Regions from separate parts of the Pseudoalteromonas sp. ABV4_021 genome, predicted to be linked through region 2. Evidence: predicted binding sites of a transcription regulator. Region 2 holds the regulator's gene; the other holds the start of a gene.
The links. The regulator ArgR, encoded in region 2, controls arginine synthesis, uptake and breakdown. The targets are predictions, from matches to a motif close to ANTGAATANNTATTCANT.
Positions count from the first base shown of each region.

Region 1: the regulator ArgR is predicted to act here: its motif matches at 13,464-13,481, upstream of ACXAFE_RS05915 (YjiH family protein).

Region 1 is NZ_JBSWVB010000001.1:1,234,317-1,250,173, reverse strand. Features, by position in the region: gene ACXAFE_RS05970 (winged helix-turn-helix domain-containing protein) at 1-255, opposite strand, end outside; gene ACXAFE_RS05965 (cytochrome c biogenesis protein CcdA) at 463-1,146, shown strand; gene ACXAFE_RS05960 (TlpA family protein disulfide reductase) at 1,157-1,642, shown strand; gene ACXAFE_RS05955 (peroxiredoxin family protein) at 1,648-2,541, shown strand; gene pgl (6-phosphogluconolactonase) at 2,593-3,306, opposite strand; gene zwf (glucose-6-phosphate dehydrogenase) at 3,306-4,775, opposite strand; gene pgi (glucose-6-phosphate isomerase) at 5,315-6,958, opposite strand; gene ACXAFE_RS05935 (LacI family DNA-binding transcriptional regulator) at 7,244-8,272, shown strand; gene ACXAFE_RS05930 (aminotransferase class V-fold PLP-dependent enzyme) at 8,347-10,194, opposite strand; gene ACXAFE_RS05925 (ankyrin repeat domain-containing protein) at 10,360-11,697, opposite strand; gene ACXAFE_RS05920 (DUF2897 family protein) at 11,832-12,011, shown strand; gene ACXAFE_RS05915 (YjiH family protein) at 12,008-13,408, opposite strand; gene bamC (outer membrane protein assembly factor BamC) at 13,567-14,697, opposite strand; gene ACXAFE_RS05905 (glycine cleavage system transcriptional repressor) at 14,885-15,418, shown strand; gene bcp (thioredoxin-dependent thiol peroxidase) at 15,430-15,857, shown strand, end outside.
Region 2 is NZ_JBSWVB010000001.1:2,229,105-2,244,961, reverse strand. Features, by position in the region: gene aceF (pyruvate dehydrogenase complex dihydrolipoyllysine-residue acetyltransferase) at 1-1,783, shown strand, start outside; gene lpdA (dihydrolipoyl dehydrogenase) at 2,021-3,445, shown strand; gene ACXAFE_RS10445 (tRNA-uridine aminocarboxypropyltransferase) at 3,576-4,247, shown strand; gene ACXAFE_RS10440 (Fe(3+) ABC transporter substrate-binding protein) at 5,005-6,006, shown strand; gene ACXAFE_RS10435 (ABC transporter permease) at 6,006-7,652, shown strand; gene ACXAFE_RS10430 (ABC transporter ATP-binding protein) at 7,645-8,703, shown strand; gene ACXAFE_RS10425 (Dyp-type peroxidase) at 8,718-9,629, shown strand; gene argR (transcriptional regulator ArgR) at 9,686-10,153, opposite strand; gene mdh (malate dehydrogenase) at 10,441-11,379, shown strand; one part of gene ACXAFE_RS10410 (IS3 family transposase) at 11,431-12,284, opposite strand; one part of gene ACXAFE_RS10410 (IS3 family transposase) at 12,284-12,632, opposite strand; gene ACXAFE_RS10405 (DUF885 domain-containing protein) at 12,782-14,608, opposite strand; gene hemW (radical SAM family heme chaperone HemW) at 14,691-15,827, opposite strand; gene rdgB (RdgB/HAM1 family non-canonical purine NTP pyrophosphatase) at 15,827-15,857, opposite strand, start outside.

The sequences.
Region 1 (15,857 bases), 990 kb from region 2:
TTTAGCATCATCGCTTAGGGCCAAACGCAGCTCACGAATACTTTGCGTTAATGCAGATTCGCGATAGTCACCATGTTGCCATAAATGTGTAAGTAGGGTTTCTTTAGCAATTAGTTCATTTGGGCGCTGCAAAAAATAAGTCAGTAAATTTGCAACCTTGTTTCGCAGTAACACCGGCTGCTGACTTTGGGCATCGCTCAGCCGCGTTAGGTAACCTGTTTCTGGTTCAAATTCATAATCACTAAAACGAAACAACAGCGCATCCATCCACAAATCAAAATAGGCCTAAATAATAAATCAAAGCACAGCAAAACAAAACCTTTAACAAACGCCTAGCCAAAACTTAATGCATTGAAAAATATATAAATATATTTATTTTAGATGGATTTTATATCGATTTAATAGGGTTTGGGGCAAATAACAGCAACACTGATGCAAGCAAAATTTTAAAGTGAGCTCAGTATGGAAATGTTTATTCAAGAAGCCCTCGTCAGTGATAAAGCATCGCTGTATGTGGTGCTAGTAATATTTGTGACAGGCGTACTAACTAGCCTAACACCCTGTGTTTACCCAATGCTGCCAATTACCGTTGCTGTGGTACGCCAGCACGCAAACAATGTTTACCAGTCAACAGCATACACTTGTTTATATGTGTTAGGCCTTGCACTTAGCTACAGTTTATTAGGTTATTTCGCCGCTAAGCTGGGGTATTTGTTTGGCAGTGTCGCCACCCACCCTGCAATGTTGTTTATTGCGGGTAGTTTTTGCTTAGTCATGGCTGTATGGATGCTTGGCTGGATAAACATGCCACAGCTTTCTTTCGCCAAAAATTCATTCAGTTCATACGCGCCACTCAATGTATTTGTTAGTGGTGGGTTATCCGGCTTGGTAATGGCGCCCTGCACTTCGCCGGTACTTGGTATGTTACTGATGTATGTTTCAACTGAGCAAGCACCACTCGTTGGCCCCATCTATTTGTTCGCATTTGCACTTGGATTAAGTGCCTTACTGTTCATTGCAGGCATTTCTTCCAATGTTTTGAACTCGCTGCCAAAAAGCGGCCCTTGGCTTAACGGCTTTAAATACATATTGGCGGCCTTGCTGGTTGGTGTGGCCCTTTACTTTTATTTTCAAATCACGTTTTAAGGATATTAATATGAAAAATATACTGGCTTTTGTGTTATTTACTCTTGCTATCCCTTTGTTTGCATCACCGCTTAAGGTTGGCGACAAAGCACCTTATTTAGTTAGCCATACCCTAAAAGGCGAGGCTATTAACTTAAACGAGTTACTAAAGGAAAAACCCGTTTACCTCAAGTTTTGGGCAACATGGTGCCAATATTGCCAAGCTGAAATGCCACATCTAGCAGAGTTAAATAAAAACCATAGTGACAAAATCGCCATCATTACGGTGAACGTTGGCATTAATGATTCAGTTGACAATATTTACGCCTACTTTGATCGCAATAATCTGTCGCTAGATACAGTGTTTGATACAAACGGCGCAATCACTCAAAACTTTGGCGTATTAGGTACGCCTTATCATATTTTAATCGAGCAAAGCGGCAAAGTTGCACTAACGAGCTTTCTACACTCAGACAAAATTGACGCTTATATCACTGCGTTACCAGAAAAGGAATAGTAACTATGTTTAATCAACTCAAAGCATTGCACATCCTAGTTGTAACTTTAGGCTTATTATTTTTTGCTAACCCTGCGTATACAAAAACACAAGAGCCAACTAAACATACGGTGTTTATGGATATTTGGGCACATTATGATGGCGCAAATTCAGTGTTTATTGAGTGGCTAAATCAACAAAGCTATAGCGTCAGCTATAAACAACAAGATCTCAATGTAACTCCTAATCAATTAGCTGAATTTAAAAGCTACTACGCGCAATTTGCATCCATTGAAATCGATAAAGGATTTAAGTTAATGCGGCAATATGGCGTTTGGCAAACTCCGTTTCATATTATTGAGCAGGATGACAAAGTTGTGTTTAAAGGTGATGATGCTGCGCTATTGGCATATCTAAAATTAAACCAACACATTTCCCAAGCTCAGTTTACACACTACAAAAGCAAGTTATTAAAAAAAGCGCCTTCACCACGCTTTAAAAAACAACCACCGGTAAATCATATTGCCGTTGGTGAACAATTTTCAGATTTTGTTCGTGAAAGTTTATCGGGGCAAACCGTAACGTTAGGCAATACCATAAAAATGCTCAAACCCCGTAATACGCTTGAGTTGGTATTTCTTGATAGTTTGTGCCCAATGCCACACTTTCCAGATTGTGAGGCAAGCCTAAAGCAATTAGCTGAAAATCAATTTAAACAAGGTAAATTGTATCTGGCTGTGATCAGTGGCTACTACGTTAACGAAGCCCATGTACGCAGTTTTATTGAAACCCATCAATTACAAATGCCGGTAATTTGGGATAGCGAAAATGCGATTTTTAAACGTTATGGTGTCTCTCAAACGCCTTATAAAATTGCCATAGATCATCGCGGAGCTATTTTGAAGCGTCACGCTTTCTAAACAAAAAAAGCCCAACTTGAGTTGGGCTTTTTAATCTATTTTAGGCGAACATTAAGCTGTCCAGTACACTTCTACCGGTACTTCTGTTTGCTGTAAAATAGCGCGAAGTGGCATGTCTGCAACCTCTCCGCCAGCTTTGGCTTCTTTATAAACTGCCAGTTTTTCTTCACCGCTTATCAAAAGCTTAATCACTTTCGATTGTAAAATAGCAGCACGCGTTAATGTCATGCGCTCAGTAATATCACCTGTTACATCACTTTTAATTGCATCTATTGCCGCGACTAAATCAGAAGTGGTTAACGCATTATCAAGACCTTGGGCATGTGGGAAAAGTGATGCGGTATGACCATCTGGTCCCATACCTAAAATCGTCACATCAAAATTTTGTTTAAGTGCCGCATATGCGTTTTGACACTCAGCTTGAGCAAGTTGCGCACTATCTGCTGGATTTTTCATGGTTACAAAGTTAGCAGCTGCAGCTTTGTCTTGTAATAGCGTTGATTTAATAAACGCTTCATTACTTTTCTCGTGACTTTGCTCAACCCAACGTTCATCAACCATAGCTACGTCAATTTTATCCCACGCTAACTCAAGACCACTTAAATAGCGATATGCCGGCGCTGGTGACGAACCGCCTGATACCATTAATACAGCACGGCCATCTTGTTCAATACCTTGTGTTAAACACTTAGCAAGATCTTCACCTAATTCAGTGTTATAGGCATCTTTTGAATCAAAAAACTTTTCAATAATATTGGCTGACATTATTTGTTATTCCCTGCGTTGTACCATGCGTGATTATTTTCAGCGAGTAGCTCGTCTGCATCTTCTGGGCCCCACGTACCTGCACGATAAAGTGCTGGCATACCCGCTGTTTGCCACTGTTCAATAATTGGATCAATCCACGCCCACGCTTGACGTACTTCATCACGGTGAATAAACAGTGATGCATTACCTGCTGCAGCATCAAGCATTAAGCGCTTGTATGCATCTGAATGGAAACCATTTTCATAGTTTTTAGACAAATCAAGATCGAGCGTTACTGGCTCAAGTTGCATTTCTAAATTATCTAAACGCTTAGACATTAGCGTTAGCTGAATGCTTTCTTCCGGCTGTAAGCGGATCACTAATCGGTTTGGCTCAATGCCGCCAACCGATTCGTCATACACGTTATGAGATACATTTTTATATTCTACGATAATCTCAGCACAACGCTGCTTCATGCGTTTACCAGTTCTTAGGTAAAACGGTACGCCAGCCCAACGCCAGTTTTCAATGTGCGCGCGGATCGCAACAAAGGTTTCGGTCTCGCTGTTTTCACCAAGCTCTTCTAAGTAACCTGGTACCAATTTGCCATCAAGTTGACCCGGTACGTATTGACCACGTACGGTGTTTGCTTCAACGTCATCCCCTACAAGTGGACGCAAAGCTTCAAGAACTTTTAATTTTTCCGTGCGAATGCTCTTAGCCGTTAGCTTGTTTGGTGATTCCATCGCTACAAGGCACAGTAGTTGTAACAAGTGGTTTTGTACCATATCGCGAAGCGCACCAGCTTTGTCGTAAAAACCCGCGCGGCTTTCTAGGCCAACTGTTTCAGAAATACTGATCTGAATATTATCAATCGACTTTGCATCCCACATATTTTCAAACATCACATTTGAAAAACGCAGTGCCATTAAGTTTTGAACTGTCTCTTTACCTAGGTAATGATCGATACGATAAATTTGGCTTTCTTTAAAATATTCAGCGATTTTCGCGTTAATCTCTTCTGCTGATGCGCCGCAGTAGCCAATTGGCTTTTCCACCACAACACGTGTTGATTTAGTAATCAGCTGATTATCAGATAAAAGCTCGCTACAACGGCCATATACCGCAGGCGGTAATGAGTAATAAAACACGCGCGCTTTGTCTTCAGCGTCTGACTCTAAAATTTCTTTTAAACGTAACCAGTTATCGTCTTGCTCAGTAACATTAACAACTATTGGTTTTAAAAACGCAGAAAACGCTTTCCAGTCTTTCGCGTTATATTCGCCTTTACCTAAAAACGACTTAAGGCTGCTTTGTACTTTATCAACAAATTCTTGTTCATTTGCTAATGCCCTAACGGTTGGCAGAATTCGCGTCCCTTCCGGCAGGTTTCCTTCTTGATAGGCACGGTACATTGCAGGCAGTAGTTTACGCAGTGATAAATCACCACCACCACCAAAAATTACGATATCGAATGGGTTTAGCATAATTGTTCTCTTCGTTTTAGTAACTTGTTGTTAAGTACAATATAGAATGTGTTTTTAGTTCGTTATGTTAGCACTAAATAGCGTTTGGGTAAGCTATTTATAATTGCTAATTTATATTGAATTCGTATGTAACTGCTCACGCAAATGGGGCTATGAAGAAAAGAGTTTTCAGGAGTAACAATGCTCTCACCCACTGTTACCCCTGAATACTCAGCGCTACTCAGTTCGCTTTATAAACGGATATGAGCTTTGGAGGCGTCAACTCTCTCACCAATTGACGCTCCAAATCACTCAGCGCTACCCGTTCAAAGGTATTTTTTACTATTTGATTTCGTTCAACTTGCATTTACCAAGTTGCTATTTGAACCGGTAAATAAGAGTGTTTGGAAGCGTCAACTCTCTCACCAATTGACGTTCCAAATAACTCAGTGCTACCCGTTCAAAGGTATTTGTTGCAGTTTAAAAGCAGCCTAAGGCATTTTGAAAACCGCGCAGTCTAAGCTAATGCCATTAACTTAACCCTGACATTTGACCGCTTTTTAATTTTTTCGCTTATTTTTATACAATGCAATTAAGCCAGCTGTTGAGCTATCGTGTGTGAGCTGCTCATCTGTCTCTAACTCTTTTTGAATAGCATTTGCTAAACCTTTGCCCAATTCCACGCCCCATTGGTCGAATGAACAAATTTCTAGAATAATGCCCTGACAGAAAATCTTATGTTCATAAAGTGCAATTAAACGGCCTAAATGCTTCGCATCAATGGTATCAAGTAAAATTGATGTGGTAGGACGATTGCCTTGATGTACTTTATGCTCAACCAGCTCAGCAATACGCGCTTCGCTTAAGCCTTTGCTTGCTAATTCTTTTTCAACTTGCGCTTTGCTAACGCCTGTCATCATGGCTTCGGTTTGGGCAAAAAAGTTTGCCATTAGAATTTCATGATGATTATTAACCTCACGCACAGGCCTTATTGAACCAATAAAATCGGCCGGCACAATCGTCGTACCTTGGTGCAAATATTGATAAAACGCGTGTTGACCATTGATACCTGTCATACCCCAAATAAGAGGTACGCTCGTATAATCAATCGTTTTGCCACCAAACGTAACTGACTTGCCGTTACTTTCCATCTCTGCCTGTTGCAGGTATGCCGGTAACATATGCATGCTTTGGTCGTAAGGTAAAATAGCCTGCGCTCGTGCATCCAAAAAGCTAGTATTCCACACGCTTAAAAGCGCCATCAGCACAGGAATATTATTTTCAAAGTGTGTTTCTACAAAGTGCTGATCAACTTCAAATGCACCTTCAAGTAATTCAATAAACGCATCAAAACCAAGATACAAAGCGATAGGTAAACCAATTGCTGACCACATTGAAAAACGTCCACCAACCCAGTCCCACATAGTAAATACGTTATCTGGATTAATACCGAATTCTGAGGTTTTTTCTAAATTGGTGCTCACTGCGGCAAAATGCTTTGCAACCGCATCGTCATTACCAGCAGCCTGTTTCAACCATGCAACAGCTGTTTTCGCATTCGCCATAGTTTCTGATGTGGTAAAGGTTTTACTTGAGATAATAAATAGCGTGGTTTCCGCATTCACTTTGCTCAGTACATTTGCGATCTGCATGCCGTCGGCATTAGAAGCATAATGCACTTTAAGCGTTTCATCCGCGTAGGCAGCAAGTGCCTCTGTCGCCATTTGCGGGCCAAGGTTTGAGCCGCCAACACCAATGCTCACAACATCTGTAATGCGTTTACCTGTGTAACCTAGCCAATCACCACTGCGCACTTTTTCGGTAAATGCACTGATTTTATTCAATTCTGCGTTAACGGCATCAACCACATTTTCGCCGTCAACATACACCGCTTGATTATTGCGTTTACGCAAAGCGGTATGCAGCACAGCGCGGTTTTCGGTTATATTAATTTTTTCGCCCGTGAACATTTTGTCGCGCCATGATGCCAAATCAACATCGTTGGCGAGGTCTAATAACGCATTTTTAACATCTTGTGTGATTAGGTTTTTTGAGTAATCGAAGAAAACGCCCTCAATTTGCGTGGAAAAACGCTCAAATCTTTGTGCATCATTAGCAAATAAATCAACTAAGTGCTGTTGCTTTATATCACTTGCAAGGCCTGCCAGTGTTTGCCAACTTGCTAAAGAAGAACGACTACTCATACTCTACCTAACTCTCTTTACCCTAAGCGTGTGTTTGCAACTTGAAACTCGCTAAACACTTGCTAAAGTTACTACTTATTAAAATGTCTAGGTTAACAATAAGTAAAAATGACAACGCTGTCAATTGACAATTTAAACTTTTTGACACCGGTATCACATCATATTAATTGTGTAAATTATGAAACATAGCTACAGACTTGAAAAAAAAACAGTTAGAATAATACGTTGTGTGTTATTAACCCCATGCTTTACGCAAAGCTCATCAGCAAAAGATATAATAACAATATGAAAGTCACCATAAATGATGTTGCACGCCTAGCCGGCGTATCAATGAAAACAGTATCTCGTGTTATGAACAACGAGCCTTCTGTTAGAAAAAAAACCTCCGATAAGGTTATGGCTGCTGTTAAAGAATTAAATTACAAACCTAATTTAGCGGCGCGTAGTTTAGCAGGCACCAAGTCATTTGCTATCGGCCTCGTGTATAGCAACCCAAATGCTTATTATGTCATTGATATGCAAAATGGTATTTTATCTCGCTGTAAAGAAGAAGGTTACGAACTACTTATTCACCCGTGCAGCAGTACCGACGAAAATGTACTAGAAGAAATTCAAACCATGATCGAGCGCTCGCGTTTATCGGGGTTAGTATTAACGCCACCTCTGTCTGAGCGTCAAGATGTTACAGATTTACTTGATTCTATCGGCATTAACTATGTGCGCATTTTATCGGGCCGCGAACCAAGCGAAAAAGAAAGTAAGTCTAACGCCATTTTCGTAAATGACCACGATGCTGCATATCAAATTACCGAGCATTTAATTTCGCTCGGCCACAAGCATATTGCATTTATTACCGGTGAAGAAGAACACAAATCAACACTTGAACGCTTAGCGGGCTACAAAGCCGCATTGTCTGCTCATAATATTACGCTAAACGATACGCTGATATTTCCTGGTAAGTACTCGTTTGAATCTGGTGTTGAAGGCGCTAAAGCACTGATGGCGAATAACGAAAAAGTCACCGCTATTTTTGCCTGTAACGATGAAATCGCGGCGGGTGCATTATTCGCGTCGCGTTTGATGGATATTAGAATTCCTGAGCAACTGTCTATTACAGGATTTGAGGATTCACCCTTCTCAAAACAAACATGGCCAAAATTAACAACGGCACATCAGTCTAACCAAGATATTGCTACGCAAGCAGCGAAACTGCTATTTGCAAACAGTCGTCCAACGAAAATCAAAGAAGAAAAAATGGCAATTTGTTTTACGCCTGAATTAGTTGTGAGGGATTCAACCGGTAATGCTCATTAACTTACCAATCCAGTCGATACCTACATAAAAAAAGCAGCCTAGAGCTGCTTTTTTTGTATTCCAATGCCCCACTGCTAAATAAAAGCAACACCACCAGAGAGATTATTTAGCTTAGTAAAGTTTAGGCTAGTCAGTAGCTCACAACAAGCTTTAGAACGACGACCACTGCGACAAACCAACACATAATGTTTATCTTTTACCAGCTGCCCTGAGGCAAATTCATTTAGCAAACGGTGACTTGGAATATTCGTCACCATATCACCTGGGATCTTTAGATAGTCACTTAGCTCACCTTCTTGATGTTCATAATGCTCACGAATATCAATGATGCCATCTAATTTATTAGCGGCTAATTGTGCTTTAAGCTCGGTACTGTTTATTTCGGTAACAACGTTAGGTGCGTTTAATGTTAATGCAAGCTTTAACTGATTACCTTGATGGGTAAATAACACTGCGCGATCGCTCAGTTCAACGTTAAACTCAGGCATTACTTTATTTGTTGCTAAATCAATATATTGACTGTCTGCAAATACCTCTGCGTAGTCTGCTTTATCGCTAATAATATGGCTGATCTTCAACCCTTGCTTAGTTGTTAAACGTTTAACCTTGTTGACCTCAGAAAAGATAGGGTTAACCAGCAAAGTATCAAGTGATTGATTGACAATCAGGTACATAATATCGCCATCGACTACATATTGGTTAATACCAACTGCACACGGTGTTTCTTTGGTATAACTCGTTAACATACATGCATTTGCGAGCTTATCTTTAAGCGCCATAATGCGCTCACACGCGCTGTTAATTTCATCTTCACTTGCCATTGGGCCAAACGATAGGCGAATTGCGTTCTCACTTTGCCACGGCGCTAGATTCATCGCATCGAGTACAAAGCTACTCGCAGCACCTGAACTACATGCAGAGCCTGCACTCACTCGAATGCCCGCAGCATCAAATAAATTCATTACTTCGCTGCCTGCAATATTCGCAACACTAAAGTTAATAGTAGTTGGGACCGATACTAAGAAGTCGTTATTAAACACGATTTCATCAAATGTATGCGACAATGCTTTTGCTAACTTATCACGGTAACTCGCCAACACATCTGCCGATTTAAACGGGCTTGCTTCGCCCTTTTGCATTAATTCAAATAACTTTTTTAAACCTGCTATGCCTGGCAAATTCTCGGTACCAGAACGCGCGCCACTTTCTTGCCCACCACCTGCAATAAAAGGTGTCAGTGGCGCATCTTCACTTAAATATAAAAAGCCAATACCTTTAGGTGCATACAGTTTGTGACCAGAAAACGGTGCATAATTGATGCTTGTTTGGTCAAGATTCAATTTTTGTTTACCTAAACCTTGTACACAATCCACCATCCAAAACACATTTGGATTGTTATCACGAATCACTTTATCTAATGCTGCAATGTCTTGTGTTGCACCTGTTTCATTGTTTACTATCATGGTACAAATTAGCAGAGCATTTTTGCTGTGCTCTGCGATAAACTGATGATCAAGCAAGCCTTTTTTATCAACTGGAATTGCTAATATTTCAGCGTTAATTTCAAGTAACTCATTCCAATGCTTTAGCGTATTTGGCACGGCTTTGTGCTCTGTTGCGCCATAAAGCAATACTGGCTTTTCGATAGTGTGATTTTTTGCAGCGACCAATGCAGATACAACCGACGTTTGGATCCCCTCTGTTGCACCCGAGGTAAATAGCAACCTTCCCTTTTCAGCGCCAATTAATTGTTTGCCTAATTGGCGTGTGTCTTCCATTAAACGCTTGGCTTTTAACCCGGTAATGTGTGATGACGACGGGTTACCAAACTCCACTTCCATACAGTGCATCACTTCCTGAGCGATTTCACTGTAAACTGGTGTTGTTGCATTGGCGTCTAAATAAATTAAAGATTGGCTCATGGTTACTGCTTTATTACTTTATGGAATATCTTATAACATTGTTTCAAATATCCATCAGAAAGGCTAATAACATTTCGTTTTGACCTAACGGCTTTTTATAAAGCTTTTACCACAAACAAAAAAAGGCCACTGTGTAAGTGGCCTTTTATAATTATTAGAAACAGCTTAGCTGAGCACAGTTGTTAAGATCACCAATAGCAGTAACAACGCTAATATGAGTGATATTGGCGACAATATGCGAATAAGCGTTAATGCAAACGGATGCTTAATATTTGGGTATAAGTTGCTGCGCTTTAGTGACAAGGCAAAAGCAAATGCACCGAGTGACACTAGCGTTGTCGCGATGCTGATTTCTGTTTTAATAGTAATTGAGTCTGAAAAAATCAGAAAAATCTGTAACGGCAAAATAAAACACACTAATGCATGTAACAAATGCACATGCTGGATCAGTTTTAATTGCCCTTCTTCACTCAATTCTTTAATACCAAACTTGTGTTCGAAGTGCTTTATCACTTCAGGCAGCTCTAATTCAACCGCTAAGCGATATGGCGTAAGGCCATCGCTGTCTTTTTGGTGATAATTTACGCCACCATTAAGCGCTTTACTGATAATATCCAAACTGCGCGCTCGCACCGCAAAATGCAGCAAGTTATTGCCTTTTAAATCGCATTCGCCTGCACGTTCCTTACTTAGCAATGCATCAAATACATTTGCAAAGCCTTGCTTAGCTGACCAAATTAACGCAGTTAAACCATCTTCATCGGTGATCTGCCCTTTTGCCCCCTGCTCGATAAAGCGCATACATAAGCTTTGTTTAGCATCAGGCTGTGAAATATGAGATAGCAGCGCGCGCTCTAACAAACGGTTATCAACTTCACCATCAGAGAGTGCAAGCAACAAATCAAAGAAGTCTTCGCCTTGGCGCAATCTATCGGCGATTTCTTCTGCCAAAAGGTTAGTATCACCAGTTACATTACTTTTAATAAAGGGTAAGGCAACTTCACGAAAATCATCATCGGCCCAAATCGCTAACACATCGTCGTGTGATAACGGCATGCCTAGGTTTAAAAACTGCTGAAACAGCTTAAAGAAACGCAAGTGCATACACAGTGAGGCAAGTGTTAGCTCACTTTGCATTGCCACCTGATTGCCAATCGCCGCGTATTGGTCAATTCGTGATAACAAGAGTTCGCTTATTGCTTCTTTGCTATTGAGTTGCTGATGTAAATGCGCAATAGCCGATTCAATATACTGCTGAGCATTATCATCGTATTCAAATATATGCTGATAGAAACATTGCTCAAATGGCTCTGCCGGCTTTAGCCACAATAAATAATACAGTGGCGGTAGCACGCTGGTGCTGATCCCTTGCGCGTCTTTGGTCTCTTCGCATTTCGGCCAAGCTTCTAGGGCATCCAAAATAAATGCGCCATTTTGCTCTAACAAACCTTTTAATAAAAGTGGATAAGCCTCAGGCCAAACTAATACTCGCTCAAGTGACAACGCAGTGCTCCAGAATAAAATGTAATTACGCGAAACGCGCTAATAGTAACAACTATTTAATTGATGAAAAAGAACTTATTAAGTTCCATTTACTGGGTTAAAATTAAAGAAATTCACAACTTTTATGCAAATCTATGAGCATCTGGGCCACAATTTTAATAATCGCAATTGTGCTGGGCGTGATTTGGAGCAATATCGCGTTACTAAAGCATTCCGCAAAAATGGATATGAAAAACTTTAATCAAGATCCGATAGAAAAAGCTCGCCGCTCATTAGAAGAAAAACAGCGAGCCGAAAAAGATCAAGAAAATTAGCCTACTAACCAATGTCCCATTAAGGCAATTACCGGTAGCGTTACTAACGTACGCAAAACAAAAATCATAAATAACTCAAAGATATTTACTGGAATTTTGCTACCCAGTAACAGTGCGCCCACTTCAGACATGTAAATCAACTGGGTAACACTCATTGCCGCCACCACAAAACGCGTGAGTTCACTGTTAATATTCTGCGCCGCTAAAATTGATGGAATAAACATATCGGCAAAACCAACAACCACAGTTTGCGCAGCCTTTTCGGCTTCTGGTATTTGCATCAGTTCAAACAGTGGAATAAACGGTGTTCCTAACCATTGAAATACTGGCGTATATTCAGCAATCACAAGTGCAATCGTACCGATTGCCATCACTACTGGCAGTACCGCAAACACCATATCAACGGCATTTTTTAAGCCATCGATCAGGGTTTCTTTAATTGTTTGCGCATGACGAGCTTTATCAAGTGCCACATCAAGTGAATGTTTAAACAAGGTTTTCCCTTCAGGTAATGCCTCTGGGTTACCTTTTACTTCTTCACCATCAATGTATATGTCTTTTTTGAATCTAAGTGGTGGCAAGCGCGGCACAATCAGTGCAGCGGAAATACCGGCCATACACACAGTTAAGTAAAACGGTGCAAACAAATGCGCCAATTTTACTTGACCAATAACCACTAAACAAAAGGTGATTGAAACCGCCGAAAATGTAGTGCCAATAATCGCCGCTTCACGTTGCGTATAGTGCTTTTCTTCATACTGCTTCGCAGTCATTAAAATACCCACACTGCCGTCACCTAACCAAGAGGCAACACAGTTAACGGCACTGCGACCCGGTACACCAAAAAGTGGACGCATTACTTTAGTAAGTAACGTACCGACTAATTCAAGCAAACCGAAATTAAGCAATAAAGGCAGTAATAAACCAGCTAAAATAAATACCGAAAATAAAATTGGCATCAACTCGTGCAGTACCAAGCCACCAACTGCATCTGAGTGAATTTCAATTTTGGTATCACCAATCGAAAACGTACCGACTTTTAAGTACGCCATTAGCACAAAAATAGCGCCTAACGTACGTGCCACGAGCCAAACAGGGCTAACAATCAGTAAGTGACGGATAAAGCTGCCCGCTTTTAAAAACTTTGGTTTAAATAGCGTAGCTAAGCCCGATATTACTGCCATTGACACAATCACCGATGTCACAATAAGCGTAATTGAGTGTGCTAACGCGCCTTTTAATTCCTTAGCCAATATCGCTATGGGGATAGTGAATTCGCCACCATAATTTATCGGTGTCATAAATAAAAACACACCTATTAGTGACGGAATAAGGAAAATCATTATGGTCGCAAAATTACTGCGTGGTGCAGTCGATTGATTAGCTTCCAAACTCATACTTGTTACCTTTAAAGTGATAGCGGTAAATTGATTTGCATATCTTTGCCAACAAAATGCATAACCATTTACTTAATTGCTATTTTAATCGCTACTTTTCTATCGTTTAAAAGCAAAAAAGAGCCGAGGGCTCTTTTTTACTAATCCAATTTTATAAATTATTGAACGGTTACACCGCGCTCTTTTAGCATGGCTAAAATAACTTGTAGTGTATCGCTTAACGTACCCGGCTCTAATGTTTCACCCTCAGCATCAAGCCAAGTAATTGATGTACCACCGGTGTTCGTTTCAGCAACTAATAATTGATACTGACCTGCTTCAAGTGGCAGTTTACGAACGTCATCACCCCAAATTGAATCCCAAACGCTTTCATCTGGTGTTTCGTACGTGGCGAAAATTAAGTTACGAGATTGCTCGATTTCATCAATATTGAAACCAACGCGCTCTAAGAAGCTTGGGAAGCGCTCAAAAATAGCACGTGCTTTTTGCTCAGTTACAAACGCCGCGTTGCCTTTATCATCAAAACCCATTTGCAGCGATACAATGCCGCGTGCTTTGTTTAATTCAACCATTAACTGGCGGTAGTTAAAGTCGAACTGACCAATAAACTCATTTAGCGCCGCTACTTCTAAACGCTGCTGTAGCACCGCCGTTAACTCGTCGTATTTTGATTCAAAATCAACTAGTTCAACCTTTACCGATGCAGTGCGTTTATGCTCTTCAGTTTCAACAATAAACTTAAATTTTTGACGGCTTAGTTCGCGCTCTTCTTCCCACCACCAAACATCAATTGGTTCTTCAATTGTATGCCAGTTAGTCACTACGAAATTGTCAGCTTTATTTTCTGTGGTTACTTGGCGCTCAACAAATAAATCGTCAATCGCTTGCCAAATAAAACTTTCTAAATCTTGAATACCTTCGTTTTTATCGAAGAAAATGCGCGATTCTTTATCGCCTTCGTTAATCCATGAACCTTGTGCAAAAGTAAGCACTTGAGCCGGTGCTTTTACCAAATATAACGCACTTTCTTCAGCTGATGTATATTGTGCCGAGTCAAGATCGTAGGCAGGATCTTTGTATGGTTTTGTCAGGTTACCTGGCACTTTAAGTTCATCATTAACACGGTAATTGCGTTTATGATGCGAATCATTGGTGAAAACAGAACAAGCAGTAATCGCCATTGAGATAGCGACAACCAATGAATTTCGGATCCAATACTGCACAAATTTCTCCTTGGTGTGCTCTTTATTATTTGCTTGATTTGACGCAGCACACACTGTTTGGTTCATAATATTATTCTCAAAATTGCCGCCTATGTTACTTTTACTAAGGGCCAAACACAAGAAACCACCACCCTATCTTTAATTTATTCTTAACAATTCGCTATAATTTTCACCACATCATATATTTACATGGTTGAACCCATTTAAATTTGCTAAAATTCGCGGCCACGTTATTAACCCATTGAGACTAAAAATGACGTTAAACACTGGAAATCAACTTGTTGTTACTGCCATCGGTGAAGATCGCCCCGGCATAGTGAGTGAGCTTACCAAGCTAGTAAGTGAAACCAATTGCAATATTATTGATAGCCGCATTGCCATTTTAGGTAATGAATTCACCTTTATAATGTTGCTTGAAGGCGATATTTCTGCCATTAGTCGTGTTGAATATAATATTCCGACAAGAAGCGTTGAGCTTGGTTTATTAACCATGATGAAACGCACCAGCCAACATCAAGAAAAACAGTATAAAGCAGGTTATAAACTAACCTACCACGGCCCTGATACACCGGGCACACTAAGCAAAGTGACGCAATTAATGGCTGACTACCAAGTTAATATTGCAGCACTTAAATCTGATAGTGTTGAACAAGATGGTGATGTGGTAATGCGCTCGGAAATTGACATTAATTTCTCGCGTGACGTGGATGAAGCTGAATTTAAACATCAACTTGAGATCATTTTTTCAAAGTCTAACGTAGAACACATTTTAAAACGGATTCGATAGGAAATTATAATATGAATACGCTTCAAGCTGGCGATAAAGCACCGCTATTCTCACTTGCAGATCAAAACGGTGACACTGTAGAACTTGCAGAATTATTAAAAGAAAACAAAGTACTTGTTTATTTTTACCCAAAAGCATCAACACCGGGCTGTACGGTGCAGGCTGAAAATCTGCGCGATCATAAAGCGGAACTTGCAGCGCTTAATACCGTTGCGGTTGGCATTAGCCCAGATCCGGTAAAACGCCTTAAGAACTTCGAAACGAAAAAAGAGCTTAACTTCCCGCTGTTATCAGATGAAGATCACGCCATTGCCGATGCATTTGGTGTGTGGGGTTTAAAAAAGTTTATGGGTAAAGAATATGACGGCATTCACCGTTTATCTTTCCTTATTGGTCAAGACGGTACAATTGAACATTTCTTTAATAAGTTTAAAACCAA
Region 2 (15,857 bases):
TTCAGTTGAAGGTGACAAAGCTTCAATGGAAGTGCCAGCTGCACAAGCGGGTACAGTGAAAGAAATTAAAGTAGCAGAAGGCGACACTGTTGCAACTGGCTCTTTAATTATGATTTTTGATGCTGCGGGTGATGCACCCGCTGCAGCCGAGCCTGAAGCACCAGCAGCCCCTGCGGCTGCACCTGCTCCAGCAGCGGCGTCTGAATTAGTTGAGGTTCACGTACCAGACATCGGTGGTGACGAAGTTGAAGTAACGGAAATCATGGTTGCCGTAGGCGACGTGGTTGAAGCTGACCAATCAATCTTAAATGTAGAAGGCGACAAGGCTTCTATGGAAGTACCAGCACCATTTGGCGGTACAGTTAAAGAAGTGAAGGTTGAAGTTGGCGGCAAAGTTTCAACGGGCTCGTTAGTATTCGTATTTGAAACGGGTGCATCTGCGCCGGCAGCTGTTGAAGCGGCTCCTGCGGCAGCGCCTGCTCCAGCAGCGGCAGAACTTAAAGAGGTTCACGTACCAGACATCGGCGGTGACGAAGTTGAAGTAACAGAAGTCATGGTTGCGGTAGGCGATGTGGTTGAAGCTGACCAATCAATCTTAAACGTAGAAGGCGACAAGGCTTCTATGGAAGTACCAGCACCATTTGCAGGTACTGTTAAAGAAGTGAAGGTTGAAGTTGGCGGTAAAGTGTCGACTGGTTCTCTTGTTTTTGTATTTGAAATACAAGGTTCTGCACCAGCTCCTGTAGCTGCTGCACCTGCAAAAGCGGCTCCGGCAGCACCTGCGGCAAAACCAGCGCCAGCAGCGGCACCTGCAGCTTCAGCGCAAAAAGATGAATTTGTAGCGAACGACCAATACGCACATGCATCGCCTGTAGTTCGTCGTCTAGCGCGTGAGTTTGGTGTAAACCTAGCGCGCGTTAAAGGCACGGGTCGTAAGAACCGTGTACTTAAAGAAGACGTACAAAACTATGTGAAAGAGTTAGTTAAGCAAGTTGAATCAGGTCAGCTATCTAAAGGTGGCAACGCTGGCGGTGGCGAGCTAAACCTAATTCCTTGGCCAAAAGTAGACTTCAGCAAGTTTGGTGAAGTTGAAGAGAAGAAACTTTCTCGTATTCAAAAGCTTTCTGGTGCAAACCTTCACCGTAACTGGGTACAGATCCCACATGTTACGCAATTTGATGAAGCAGACATCACCACGCTAGAAGCATTCCGTAAAGAACAGAATGTACTGGCTGAGAAGAAGAAAATGGGCGTGAAGATCACACCACTAGTATTCGTAATGAAAGCCGCGGCTAAAGCACTAGAAGAATTCCCAACGTTTAACTCATCACTGTCTGAAGATGGCGAAAGCTTAATTCTTAAGAAGTATGTAAACATTGGTATCGCGGTTGATACACCAAATGGTCTAGTTGTTCCTGTTGTTCGTGACGTGAATAAAAAAGGCATCATTGAGTTATCACGTGAGTTGATGGAAATCTCTGGCAAAGCACGTGAAGGTAAACTAACAGCATCTGATATGCAGGGCGGTTGTTTCACGATTTCTAGCCTAGGTGGCATCGGTGGTACTGCGTTTACCCCAATCGTAAATGCGCCAGAAGTTGCTATCTTAGGTGTCTCTAAGTCTGACATGAAGCCGAAGTGGAATGGTAAGGAATTTGAGCCGCGCTTAATGGTGCCGCTAAGCTGTTCATACGACCACCGTGTAATTGACGGTGCGTTAGCAGCACGCTTTACTGCAACTCTTGCAGCTTACTTGAGCGACATTCGCCAGTTAGTAATGTAAGAAAAGAGCTTAACGCATAACTTCGGTTATGCGTTTTGTTTATTGCTCTGATGTAGCAAATAGTATTAATTGAACGAAATCTCTTGAAAATTGCACGACATATGTAAACGGCAATGCTAGAATTTCGCGCAATATTAATTTATCTGCCCAAAGTCTTGTTAATTGAGATAAATAGGCAGGAGTTTGGGTGATACAATTCTCGTATTATCCCGTTCGAATAACAGTTAAGGTAATAACATGAGCAACGAAATCAAAACTCAAGTTGTTGTACTAGGCGGTGGTCCTGGTGGTTACTCTGCAGCATTCCGTGCTGCTGATTTAGGTTTAGATGTAACATTAATCGAATCACGCAATACTTTAGGTGGTGTGTGCTTAAACGTAGGTTGTATTCCTTCAAAAGCACTTTTACACGTAGCTAAAGTAATTGATGACGCAGCTGAAATGGCGTCTCACGGTGTTACTTTCGGTGCTCCTCAAATCGACCTAGACAAAATCCGTTCATGGAAAGAGTCTGTAATTGGGCAACTTACTGGTGGCCTAGACGGCATGGCGAAAATGCGTAAAGTTAACGTTGTTAATGGTTACGGCAAATTCACTGGTTCTAACACAATTGCTGTTGAAGGCGAAAACAGTACGACTACGGTTACTTTCGATAACGCAATTATCGCTGCGGGTTCTCAACCTGTAAACCTACCTTTCATTCCTGAAGATGATCGTGTAATTGATTCAACAGGTGCACTTGAACTTAAAGACGTTCCTGAAAAGCTACTTGTATTAGGTGGTGGTATCATCGGTTTAGAGATGGGTACTGTTTACCGTGCACTAGGTTCACAAATCGACGTAGTTGAATTTGCTGATCAACTAGTACCTGCAGCTGATAAAGACGTTATCAAGATTTACCAAAAGTACGTTAAGAACAAGTTCAACGTAATGCTTTCTACTAAAGTTGTTGCAGTTGAAGCGAAAGAAGACGGTCTATATGTTTCATTTGAAGGTAAAAACGCACCAGCTGAAGCTGTTCGTTACGACAAAGTACTTGTTGCTGTTGGCCGTACACCGAACGGTAAACTACTTGACGCTGAAAAAGCGGGCGTAGCAGTTGATGAGCGTGGCTTTATCAACACTGACAAGCAAATGAAGACAAACGTAAACCACATCTTCGCGATTGGTGATATCGTTGGTCAACCAATGCTTGCACACAAAGCGGTTCACGAAGCGCACGTAGCTGCTGAAGTTATCTCTGGTAAGAAGCATTACTTCGACCCTAAATGTATCCCTTCAATTGCATACACAGATCCAGAAATTGCATGGGTTGGTGTAACTGAGAAAGAAGCAAAAGAGCAAGGCCTTAAAATTGAAACAGCGGTATTCCCGTGGGCAGCATCTGGCCGTGCAATTGCTTCAGCACGTACTGAAGGTTCAACAAAGCTTATCTTCGATAAAGACTCAGGTCGCGTTATCGGTGGTGCTATGGTTGGTATCAACGCAGGTGAAATGCTTGGTGAAATCGGCCTAGCCGTTGAAATGGGCGCAGATGGTGAAGACTTAGCGTTAACAATTCACGCTCACCCAACACTGAACGAGTCAATCGGTCTAGCTGCAGAAATTTTCGAAGGTTCAATCACTGACCTTCCAAACAAAAAAGCAGTTAAAAAGAAGTAATCTAACACTTCTTTAGAAAAACCCAGCCACTGTGCTGGGTTTTTTATTATCTGGATTTTGTACATCGGCTTAGTATTAGCTCAAAGCGCCAAAAAAAGTTAGAATACGCCGCTTGTTTGGGAGAGGTCGATTGAAAAATTCAGTATTAGCACTTAGGCAACAACAGATCGCTGCAGCAAAGCGTGAATATAAAGCGCGCGGTTCAAAATTATCGCGCTGTGAGCATTGTTTGTTATCTGAAACCTTATGTATTTGTGATGGTATCGAAGAGGCAAATTGTGATGCTGCAGTTTGTTTGCTGATGTATCACAATGAGAGTTTTAAACCATCAAATACAGGACGTTTAATTGCTGATATTGTGCCCGACAATTATGCGTTTCGTTGGGACAGAACAGAGCCTGATAAAGCGCTTTTAGATTTGTTACAAAGTGATAAATACCAGCCTTTTATTGTGTTTCCTGAAGATAATATGCCAGTAGAACGGGTTGTTAAACAGGTCAATCGTATTGCAGGTAAAAAACCGTTATTTGTCTTTTTAGATGGTACTTGGCGAGAAGCGAAGAAAATGATTCGCAAAAGCCCTTATCTGGACGGCTTCCCTATTTTATCAATTAGCCCTGAAAAGCTTTCAGAGTATCATTTACGTGTTGCCGCATTTGAACATCAATTAGGTACCGCTGAAGTGGCCATTATGGTGCTAGAGCTTGCAGGAGAGCTTGATGCGTCTCAAAAGTTAGAGCGTCACTTTATTGATTTCAGAAATGCCTATCTAAAGGGTAAACGCAGTAAATTAGTGCCGTAATAACGGGATTAAAACTTGAAGTATGACATTGCTGATTTTAGAAATGAGTCATTTCTTGAAGGGGAAATGCAGTAAACTAGTGGCTTAAAGCGCCTATTCAAAACGTGATAAGTGAATTTTAGGCAAATAAAAAGCGCAGCTTGAAGCTGCGCCTTAACGGAATCTTATTAGCGTCCTGCTATGCACATATCGTTGTTTGATTAGCGCAATCCTTGATATCCCTATTTTGACATGACTCGTCAATGAGCTAACTCCGTGCTCAATCCATCTATCCTATTTACAATCCTGTAAGAAAATCCGTTTAAGGTCCACATCCTGTAAACCATCAATTCCCTTGGCATCCTAGCCCAAAATCCATCTAGTAAATCCTACCAGCTCCTGCCGCTTACTAATCCTAAGTAAGGTCAATTCAGTCCATTTCCTTTTGACACTGTTAATTCTAGAGTAGTGGTTGTTGAATAAAACTATATTAAGTGGCTTGGTGAATTTGTTTTATTGCTGAAATATAGTGTTTTACGTGGTGAAGTTCTTATAAAACAAAATATTAGCTATTTTAGGTGCGTGTGTGCACCTAGTTTTTTGAGATAAGTAGGAGTATTCTGTGAGATATTTCCTACAGCTAAATTCGCTAATGTCTTTTGCTCTTCTAACTGAAAATTGTTTTCATTTAATTAAATTGAGTGCATTTAACGCTGTACATTCAATATCAGACAGATACAATTCAAGTGATAATACTTCTTATTAATGGTTCTAGAATATGAAAAAAGCAATCGCATTACTCGCACTGCTAGCAGCTGGTGAAGTTGCAGCAAAAGATGTTGTTAATATTTACTCTTATCGTCAGGGCTTTTTAATTGAACCTATTCTGCAAGAGTTCACAAAAGAGACAGGTATTGAAACAAAAGTTGTTTTTGCCAAAAAAGGTTTAATTGAAAAACTTAAAAAAGAAGGCAAATACACCAAAGCCGATATGGTACTTACGTCTAATTTTAGTGCGCTATTACAACTTGAAGATGAAGGCTTAGTGCAACCGATTAAAAGTAACGTAATCGAAAAAAATGTACCAAAGCAATTTCGTGATGACGAAGGAAATTGGGTTGCACTGACTAAACGTGTACGTAATGTTTACTCGTCTAAAGAGCGTGTTGGTAAGTTAGATACGTTAACCTATGAAGATCTCGCAAAACCTGAATACAAAGGCAAAATTTGTATGCGTTCAGGTAAGCACCCATACAACTTAGGTTTAGTTGCTTCTATGATTGCACATCATGGCGAGGCAGAAGCGCGTGAATGGTTAAAGGGATTAAAAGCAAACTTGGCTCGTAAGCCACAAGGTAACGACCGTGCACAAGTAAAGGCAGTAAAAGAGGGCTTGTGTGATGTAGCGCTTGGTAACAGTTATTACTTTGGTAAAATGCTGAACGATCCAAAGCAAGTGCCTTGGGCTGAGTCTGTGTACATTAATTTCCCAAATCAGCAAGATCGTGGCTCACATATCAATGTATCTGGTGCGGTTTTAACCAAGCACGGAAAAAATACGACTAACGCATTAAAATTAATCGAATTTATGACTGACAACAAAGCTCAGAATATGTATGCTTCAGTGAATATGGAATATCCGGTAAAGACGGATGTTGAAGTGTCTGAGTTAGTGGCGTCTTGGGGCAAATTTAAGGAAGATGCACTGCCATTAACAAAGGTAAGTGAATACCGTCCATTGGCATTGAAGCTAATCGACGAGGTAAAATTTGATCTTTAATGCGCCTTAATTTTTCACTGTCTAAATGGCAGTTTATTGCTTTCGCGACAGGCTTTTGCCTGTCGCTTCCGTTATTGTTCCTGATTTTTGAATCCTTCCAGCCTGATAAGGAAGTCTTTGAACACTTAAAACAAACAGTATTGTGGGATTACACCTTTAATACCATAGTGTTGATTTTTGGCGTCTGCTTGCTTAGTTGTGTGATTGCGTTGCCGCTAGCATGGCTTTGTGCGTACAGTGACTTTCCCGGTAAAAAGCATTTTGAGTGGGCATTAATGCTACCACTTGCAATGCCAACTTATATTATTGCCTACATTTACACAGACTTATTTGATTATGCGGGCCCTATTCAGTCATGGTTGCGCGCGGTTTTTGGCTGGCAATCACCGAGTGATTATTGGTTTTTTGATATTCGCACGCTAGGCGGTGCAATCGTAATGATTGCATTAGTGCTATACCCATATTTATTTTTGATTTTTAAAACCGCACTTAAAGAGCAATCTTATAAATTAGTTCAGGCCAGCCAAGTAATGGGTTACTCGCCTGTTAAAAGCTTTTTTAAAGTATCGATCCCGCTAGGGCGTGGCGCAATTGCTGCGGCACTAGCACTTATCAGCATGGAATCAATGGCAGATTTTGCAACTGTAAATTATTTTGCAGTAAGTACCCTGACAACCGCAGTATACGATACCTGGCTTGGTTACTATTCACTTACTGCGGCAGCGAAAATCTCCGGCATTATGTTGCTGTTTTTGTTTGTCGTGATAGGTGTAGAAAAATTTAGCCGACGCAACCAAGCGGTATTTGAGCGTGGTGCAAGTGAGAATAACGAACCACTTTACTACCTATCAGGAAAATCAGCGTGGTTAGCAACAGCCTATTGTGCATTAATACTTTTTGCTGGGTTTGTGCTGCCAATTCTTATTTTGATGAGTTACGCAGTGAGCTATTTTAGTGAAGCGTTCAATAGCGATGCGTTTTTATATGCGTGGCAGAGTTTGAAAATAGCGCTAATAGTGAGTTTTGTTTGTGTTGCGTTAAGTGTGTTGGTGAATTTCTATCAACGTTCAAGCTTGTCGCGCTGGGCAGGAATGCCAGGCAAAGTTGCCAGTACTGGTTATGCATTACCTGGCACTGTATTAGCAATAGCAGTGCTACTGCCGCTTACCGCACTTGATCAACAGCTCAATATGGTTGCCGAATCAACACAGTGGTTTGCCGAGCCAGGATTGTTGTTTAGTGGTTCTATTTTTGCCTTAATGTTTGCTTACGTTGTGCGCTTTTATGCGATTTCACAAGGTGCAATAGAATCTAGCTATGCGCGTATTTCACCATCGCTCGACATGGCAAGTCATTCAATGGGTGTAAGTGCAGGCAATACTTTGCGCCGAGTACATATGCCGCTGCTTAAGCGCGGTATGCTTACTGCTGGTTTAATTGTATTTATTGAATGTATGAAAGAGTTACCTGCGGCACTGTTATTACGTCCTTTTGACTTTGAAACGCTGGCAACCTATGTTTTCCAATACGTCAGTGATGAGCAACTAGAGCTTGCCTCAGTGTCGGCGTTATTTATCGTACTCGTCGGTTTAATCCCTTTATATTTAGTTAATAACACTATGGAAGCTAAAGCATCTCATGAGTAATTTGTCGATTAACAATTTAGAATATAGCTACAATGGCAAACCGATCTTAAAAGATTTGTCATTGCAGGTAAAAGACAATGAAATTGTGTGTTTACTCGGTGCAAGTGGCTGTGGCAAAACCACCACGTTAAAAGCAATTGCTGGCTTGTTGAAACCTAGCAAAGGCGATATCTCGATTGCGCAAGTTGCGGTTAACGGTGATTCGCTTTATGTGCCGCCACAAGAGCGCAATATCGGTATGATGTTTCAAGACTATGCGTTGTTTCCTCATTTAACCGTTGAGCAAAACATTGCGTTTGGCTTACATAAAGAATCCTCGAGTGTACGCAATGAGCGTGTTAAAGAAATGCTGTCACTGATTAAGCTCGAGGCATTTGCTGAGCGCTATCCTCACCAATTATCAGGTGGTCAGCAACAGCGCGTGGCAATTGCTCGCGCGCTCGCGTATAAACCGAGCTTATTGCTACTTGATGAACCATTTTCCAATATCGATCACCAAGTACGTTTTCAATTAATTGATGATATTCGCCGTATTATTAAAGATCAGCAAGTTTCCGCTATTTTTGTAACCCATTCCAAAGAGGAAGCTTTTGCCTTTGCTGATAAATTGGCAATTATGGAAGAGGGCAAAATTGCACAATTAGGCACGGCAGAAGCACTTTATCGCAAACCTGCGACAAAAGGTGTTGCGGCATTTTTAAGTGCTGGTATTTTTATCGATGCAGAAGCGACATCCAGCACTGAATTTAAAACTGAGTTTGGCACGATTACTTCACTTGAACCTGTTACCAATGACCAAAATGAGGTGTCAGGAAAAGGCTGTATATACTTAAAGCCTCAATATTTAACTTTGAGCGAAAACGAACAGGGAGTAGGCGAGTTTGTCGCGAGCCGTTTTGTTGGTAATCGCTATTTATGTCGTGTAAAACTAGGGCAACAAGAGCTTGAAATTCCATGCACGCAACATCAGCGCTATGCTTATGGTCAGCGATTAGCTATTGATGTTCGTCCGCATTTGGTTAATTATTTCGCTTATACTAATAACAATTAAGTAGGAAACCCGCTATGCCACAAGCGCAATCAGGAGTTTGTGCTGAAGCCAATTTACATGGTGTGCATTTATTTTTAAATGTATTAGATGGCCAAGAACTCAGCTTGTCGAAAAAATTGGCAAGTATTATTGATATGCAAGAGCGGTTTGATCACGAATTTTCAGAAGCACTTGTGTCTTGTGTTGTGGCGATAGGTTCACAGTTCTGGCCACATATTTACCCCAGTAAAATGCCAAAAACGTTGGCGGGTTTTCCGCAATTTGAACATATTGAGCATGCTACGCCATCACGTCCAATAGATTTAATGATTCAAATTAGGGCAGATCGCCTTGATGTAGTTCATTTGTTTGTGATGGAAGTGATTGAATTACTGAGTGGTGATATTGAACTGATTGACCAAGTAAAGTGTTTTCATTATTTAGACGGTCGTGACCTAAATGGCTTTATTTATGGTGTAGCTAATCCCCATGGTCGCAAAAAGCAGCTTGTTGCTTTAGTGGGAGATGAAGACGCTGCATTTTCTGCGGGCAGCTATATTCATGTGCAGCGTTATCGTTATGATTTAAAGGCGTGGCAAGAAATCTCAAAAGCAGAACAAGAAATTGTAATGGGGCGAATGGCTAATTCTAACCAAGCGGTTAGCTGCGCTCCGGAAAACAGCCATAGTGCTCGTACAGAGCTTTACGATGAACATGGCAATGCATTATTTTTAAATCAAGGCATGCCATTTGCTGATATTAACCAACAGGGCTTTTTATTTATTAGCTGTGCAAATAATGGCTATGCGTTTCAAACGCTTCTCAAACACCGTTTAGGCTACATTGATGATAATGGCCCAGATATGTGGCTGGAGTTTGCGAAAAGTGATTTTGGTGCGGCGTTTTTTGCACCATCTGTGAATATGCTTAGGGAATTAGCTAGTTAGATTTAACAAGCTAGAGTTTAAGAGAGTTATGCGACACAAAACTCTCTTAATTAGTTTTAAACGTTTTCGAATAACTTTTTAACGCGTTCTAGTGTAACGTCAATTTCAGAGACTTTTTCAGGGGCGATAAAAATCGTGTCATCACCGGCAATGGTGCCTAACACACCGTCTGCTTTACCAAGTGAATCGAGCAAACGCGCAATTAGTTGTGCAGCACCTGGACTGGTACGAATGATGATCATCATTTCGTTATGCATAATATCAATTACCAGCTGGCGCAGCGGGCTTTTCGCTGTCGGTACACCCATTTCTGCGGGTAAACAATACACCATCTCTTGTTTTGCATTACGTGTACGTACAGCGCCAAATTTACTTAACATGCGAGACACTTTGCTCTGACTAATATTGTCAAAACCCATGTCTTTTAAGGCATCAACAATCTCGCCTTGTGAACCAAAGTTTTCTTCTTTTAAAAGGGCTTTGAACGCTTTAACCAGCGCTTCTTGTTTATCTTGTATTTGCATGTGAACGGGCTGTTTAACCAATTGATGGACGTTACCTTAAATTTTACACAAGTTAGGGCTAATTGCATTAATAAAATCGTCATCTTAATTCAATTAGAGTTGAATTAATCTCAATGAAAACGCGATTTTTTTAATTGATAGCGTTGTCAACTAATCTAGTCGGATAAAGTTTACAACTATGGTCGAGATTTATATAAAAAATACCTGTTTTATTTGTTTTTATGCGCACTTTTCATTATCTTTATGGCACTTTTTTAAATACCTACCTCTAATCACGGAGAATTCACATGAAAGTTGCAGTTTTAGGCGCAGCTGGTGGTATCGGCCAGGCCCTTTCTTTATTACTTAAAACACAATTACCAGCTGGTTCTGAGCTATCGTTATATGATGTAGCGCCAGTTGTTCCAGGTGTTGCTGTTGACCTATCACATATCCCAACTGCAGTTAAAGTTGAAGGTTTTGGTAAAGACGATTTAGATGCAGCACTTGCTGGCGCAGATATCGTAATTATTCCAGCAGGTATGCCGCGTAAGCCGGGTATGGACCGTGCAGACTTATTCAATGTTAATGCAAGCATTGTTAAAACACTTGCTGAAGGCATTGTTAAAAACTGTCCTAAGGCGCTTGTAGGTGTTATCACTAACCCTGTAAACGGCACTGTACCAATCGTTGCTGAAGTATTCAAAAAGGCAGGTACTTACGAAGCTAACCGTGTATTCGGTGTAACGACACTAGACGTTATCCGTTCAGAAGCGTTTATCGCTGAACTTAAAGGCGTAGACGTTGCTTCTGTTAAAGTACCAGTAATCGGTGGTCACTCAGGTACAACTATTCTTCCTCTTCTTTCACAAGTTGAAGGTGTTGAGTTCACTGCAGAAGAAGTTGAAGCACTTACTCCACGTATTCAAAACGCAGGTACTGAAGTTGTTAACGCAAAAGCGGGTGGCGGTTCAGCGACACTTTCAATGGGCGCAGCAGCTGCACGTTTCACTCAGTCTTTAGTTAAAGGCTTACAAGGTGAAGAAGGTGTTATCGACTACGCATACGTTGCAATCGACGGTGGTGACGCAGCATACTTCGCACACCCAGTACGTTTAGGCAAAAACGGTGTTGAAGAAATTCTTTCTTACGGTGAGCTTAGCGCATTCGAAGAGAAAGCAAAGAACGACATGCTTGAAACGCTTAACAAAGACATTCAGGAAGGCATCGACTTCATCAACGGTTAATGCCGCGATAAGTTGTTTGACCCATACTAGCATGGGTTGACACTTTTAATATTAAAACGCTCGATGCACTTCATCGGGCGTTTTGTATTTTAAAGCCGTGTGTGGCCTTCTTTGATTATAGATATCAATGGATTGTTTCACCATTTTCGCAGCTTCTTCCAAGTTATTAGGCTTTGTCAGTAAATACTCGTTTTTCAGTATACCGTTTACGCGTTCCGCCAAGGCATTTTGGTAGCAGTCATATCCATCTGTCATTGAGCACGTTATGCCATATTCTTCGTGTATGCGTTGGTATTCATTTGAGCAATATTGAATACCTCTATCAGAATGATGGATAAGAGGTGAAGTGACTTTTCTATTTTTTAACGCTTGTTTAAACGCCTGTTTTACTGAACTCGTTTTTAAATTATCACTTAGGCTATAACCCACTATTTTTCTAGAGTAAGCATCTGTTACTAGACTTAGATAGGACTCGCATTCTTTCGTTGGCAGGTAAGTGATATCCGCCACCCATAATTGCTCTGGACGAGTTAATTCAATCCCATCTTTTATGATGTTTGGGTGTTTATAAAATCGATGCAGACTCTGTGTTGTTCGGTGATAGGCGCGCTTAGTTAGCACTAATAAGCGGTTTACTCTCAGTAAGGCAAACAAGTGGTCTCGGCCAATGTGTAGCTCTGACTGTTGCATTATGTACTGTAACTTTCTGGTACCAATGCGAGGATGAGTCATCCGCTGTGCCTTTACGAACGATAATACTCGTTGCTCAAACTGCTCTTTTATTACCGCCACTTTACAGCGTTTATAATAAGCTTGTCGTGTTATACCCAAGTACTTACACGCCTTGGTCACTGACAGTTTGGCTATGACTTTTGATTCAACAACCTGTCGCGTTGCTTTTTTGTGATACGTACCCCAAAGTCTTTATCAAGCACATCGACAATTTTCTCGAAGAACTCGGCTTTTAACTTGGTATCTTCTAACTCTTTCTCAAGGGCTTTAATCTTTTGCTCTGGTGTTAAATCTTTAGGCTCTGACATACCGGTAGCCTCACTCATGTGATTAGGTGTTCCCTTACTCCAATCTAGTCGACCATGCTTACGAAGCCAAACTAAAACTGTTGAAGCACCTTGGATACCATAGTGGTCTTGCGCTTGTTTGTATGTACACTCGCCTTTTTCTACTTTTTCCACAATTGATAATTTAAAGGCAAGTGAATAATCTTTTTGAGTTCTCTTAGATATAGGGTTCATAACATTCTCCAAATTTAAGTTGGAAAAGTGTCAACCGTATTTAGGACGGGTCAGTTACAGTAAAAAAAGGCCGCAATTGCGGCCTTTTTTGTATCTTAATTGATAACAAATAAAAGGCGCTTTATACGCCTTTTATTTTTTAATGCTTATTAACCTTGTTTGCTTGCAACCCAATCGTTTACAAAGCCTTCAAGAGTATTAAGTGGCACCGGGCCGCTCTTAAGCACTACATCGTGGAATTCACGAATATCGAACTTTTCACCAAGTTGCTTTTTCGCGCTTTCACGTAATTCTACAATCTTGATCATACCGATTTTGTAGGCCGTTGCTTGTGATGGCATTACAATGTGACGCTCTACCATCTTAACGCCGTCTGACGTTGCATTTGGCGTGTTATTTACGTAGTAGTCGATACCTTGTTGGCGCGTCCACTTCATTGCGTGAATACCTGTATCTACTACTAAGCGACATGCACGCCACAACTCCATTGCTAAACGACCAAAATCTGAATATGGGTCTTCATATAAGCCCATTTCTTTTGGCACCATTTCAGAGTATAAACCCCAGCCTTCAACGTATGCTGTGTAACCGCCAAACTTACGGAACTTAGGAACGCCTTCAAGCTCTTGCGCGATAGCAATTTGCATGTGGTGGCCTGGAATACCTTCATGGTAAGCAAGCGCTTCCATTTGGTAAGTTGGCATCGCTTCCATATCGTAAAGGTTGGCATAGTAAATACCAGGGCGTGAGCCATCTGGCGCAGGTTGCTGGTAAAATGCTTTACCTGCTGCTTTTTCACGGAATGCTTCAACACGTTTTACAATCATGTCGGCTTTTGGCTTAACGATAAATAACTCATCAAGGCGCGACTTCATGTTATCGATCATTGCCGTCGCATCAGCAAGGTACTTTGCTTTACCTTCTTCCGTGTTTGGCAAGTAGAACTGCTTATCAGTTTTCATGAATTCCATGAACGCATTTAAGTCGCCTTTAAAGCCAACTTTATCTTTGATTTCACGCATTTCATCATGAATACGTGCAACTTCAGCTAAACCAATCGCGTGAATTTCTTTCGCCGTAAGATCGGTTGTTGTCGTGCGTGCTAACGCATTGTTGTAGTAAGCTTCGCCTTCTGGGAACTTCCAAGCACCATCGCGGTTATCAGCGCGAGATTCTAAACCAATTAAGTAGCTGATAAGCGATTCATAGGCAGGGCCAACCGCTGTTTTAAGCGCATTTGTTGCATCAGTGATAAGAGCGTCTTTTTCATCTTGTGCGATTTCTAACTTTGCCACTTTGCGTTTAAAGTCAGCAAGCAGGGTTGAATCTTCACCAGTAGTGAAAGGCGCACCTTTCAAAATGTTTTTGCTTGAATCAATTACATGTGGGAACACGAATTTAGGCGCGATAATGCCTTTTTCAGCGCGCGTTTCTAAATCTTTTTCAAGTTGTTCAAATACGGTTGGTACGCCATTTAAACGAGAAATATACGCTTTTGCATCACTTAAATCGGCAATTTGATGTTGGTTAATCAAAAATGCAGGGATCATTGAGTGTGTGCCATACATTTGATTTACTGGATATGTGTGGTAGCGCCATTTAAAGTCATCAATGCTTTGTACTAAACGCTGTTCCATTAAGTCATAGCTAACTTGTGTCGTGCTATCTAGCTTGCTGCGGTCAAATGCGCGCAGCGTTTCAAGGTCTTTTTTGGCAAGCGCTAAATCTTCTAACGCACGTGCTTCAGAACCGTCGTCCCATTTGTCATAGTCTTTTTTGATGCCCATGTAGGTTTGGTAAACAGGGCTGCGCATTACGCCGCGCATAAAAACTTCTTCAAAGAACGCGTTTGCACGTTCGCTTTCTGATTGTTGTTTAACTACTTCAGCAGTTGTATCTTGTGTTGTTGCTGGTGTTTGACAACCAACTAAAAAAACAGAGCTGATTGCTGCTGCAATTAATGAGCGCTTAAGCATTTTGTTTTACCTTTATAGTTATGACTTTATAACGAAGTATTTACTCAACGTTACTGTTTTACAGGAGTCGCTACAAACGACGTTACACAAATAATTGTAACAAGTCATTTAAAAAGCGGTGTCCTTTTGCGGTAACTTGCCAGATATTGTCGTCTTTTTGCATTAATCCTGCAGTAACCGCGTGATTTAAATTAGTTTCAACGTGTTCAAGTGGTAGCCCAGTAAACTCACCAAACTCGTTGATGTTGAATGATTCATGTAGGCGTAAGCGGTTCATGAAATATTCAAAAGGCAGTTCATCGTTTGTTACGTGCCAGCTATCAAATAGGTATGGCCTAGTTAAGTCCATATAGCCTTTAGGGTGTTTTACCTTAACAGTGCGTACCAGTTTTTGTGTTGTTAAATCGGTGATTTTGCCATGGGCGCCACAGCCAATACCTAAGTAATCACCAAAACGCCAGTAATTTAAATTATGCTGACATTGAAAACCCGGTTTGGCGTAGCCTGATATTTCATATTGCTCGTAACCTGCATCCGTTAACAGCTGGTGGCCTTGCTCTTGAATTTGCCACAAGGTTTCATCTTCAGGCAGTATAGGCGGTTTTGATGCAAATTGGGTATTAGGCTCAATGGTGAGTTGATACCACGAAATATGAGGCGGATTGAGCGCGATAACTTGTTTAAGATCACTCAGTGCATCATCGATGGATTGATCTGGCAATCCATGCATTAAGTCCATATTAAAACTGTTTAAACCTATGGTCTTTGCTAATTTTGCCGCATTAATTGCTTCATCGGCATTATGAATACGGCCAAGGCTTTTTAGTTTGTCTTGTTGCAGTGATTGAACACCAATAGAAATCCGATTGACGCCAGCTGCACGGTAGCCAATAAAGCGCTCAGCCTCGACAGTGCCTGGGTTGGCTTCAAGCGTAATTTCAATCGTGTTAGAAAATGGAATAAGGCGTTCAATTCCTTGCAACAAATCTGAAATCGCTTTCTCGGAGAATAAACTCGGTGTACCGCCACCGATAAATATACTAGTGAGTTTACGGCCTTGCACATAAGCGAGGTCGGTTTTTAAATCATCTAGCAAGTGCTGTACATAAGCTGATTCAGGAATATCTGACTTTACGCCATGACTATTAAAGTCACAGTACGGACACTTTTGCACACACCAAGGTATGTGTATGTAAAGACTTAATGGTGGCAGTTTCATTAATTAGCCTTGAGCAAGTCGAGCAGTTGA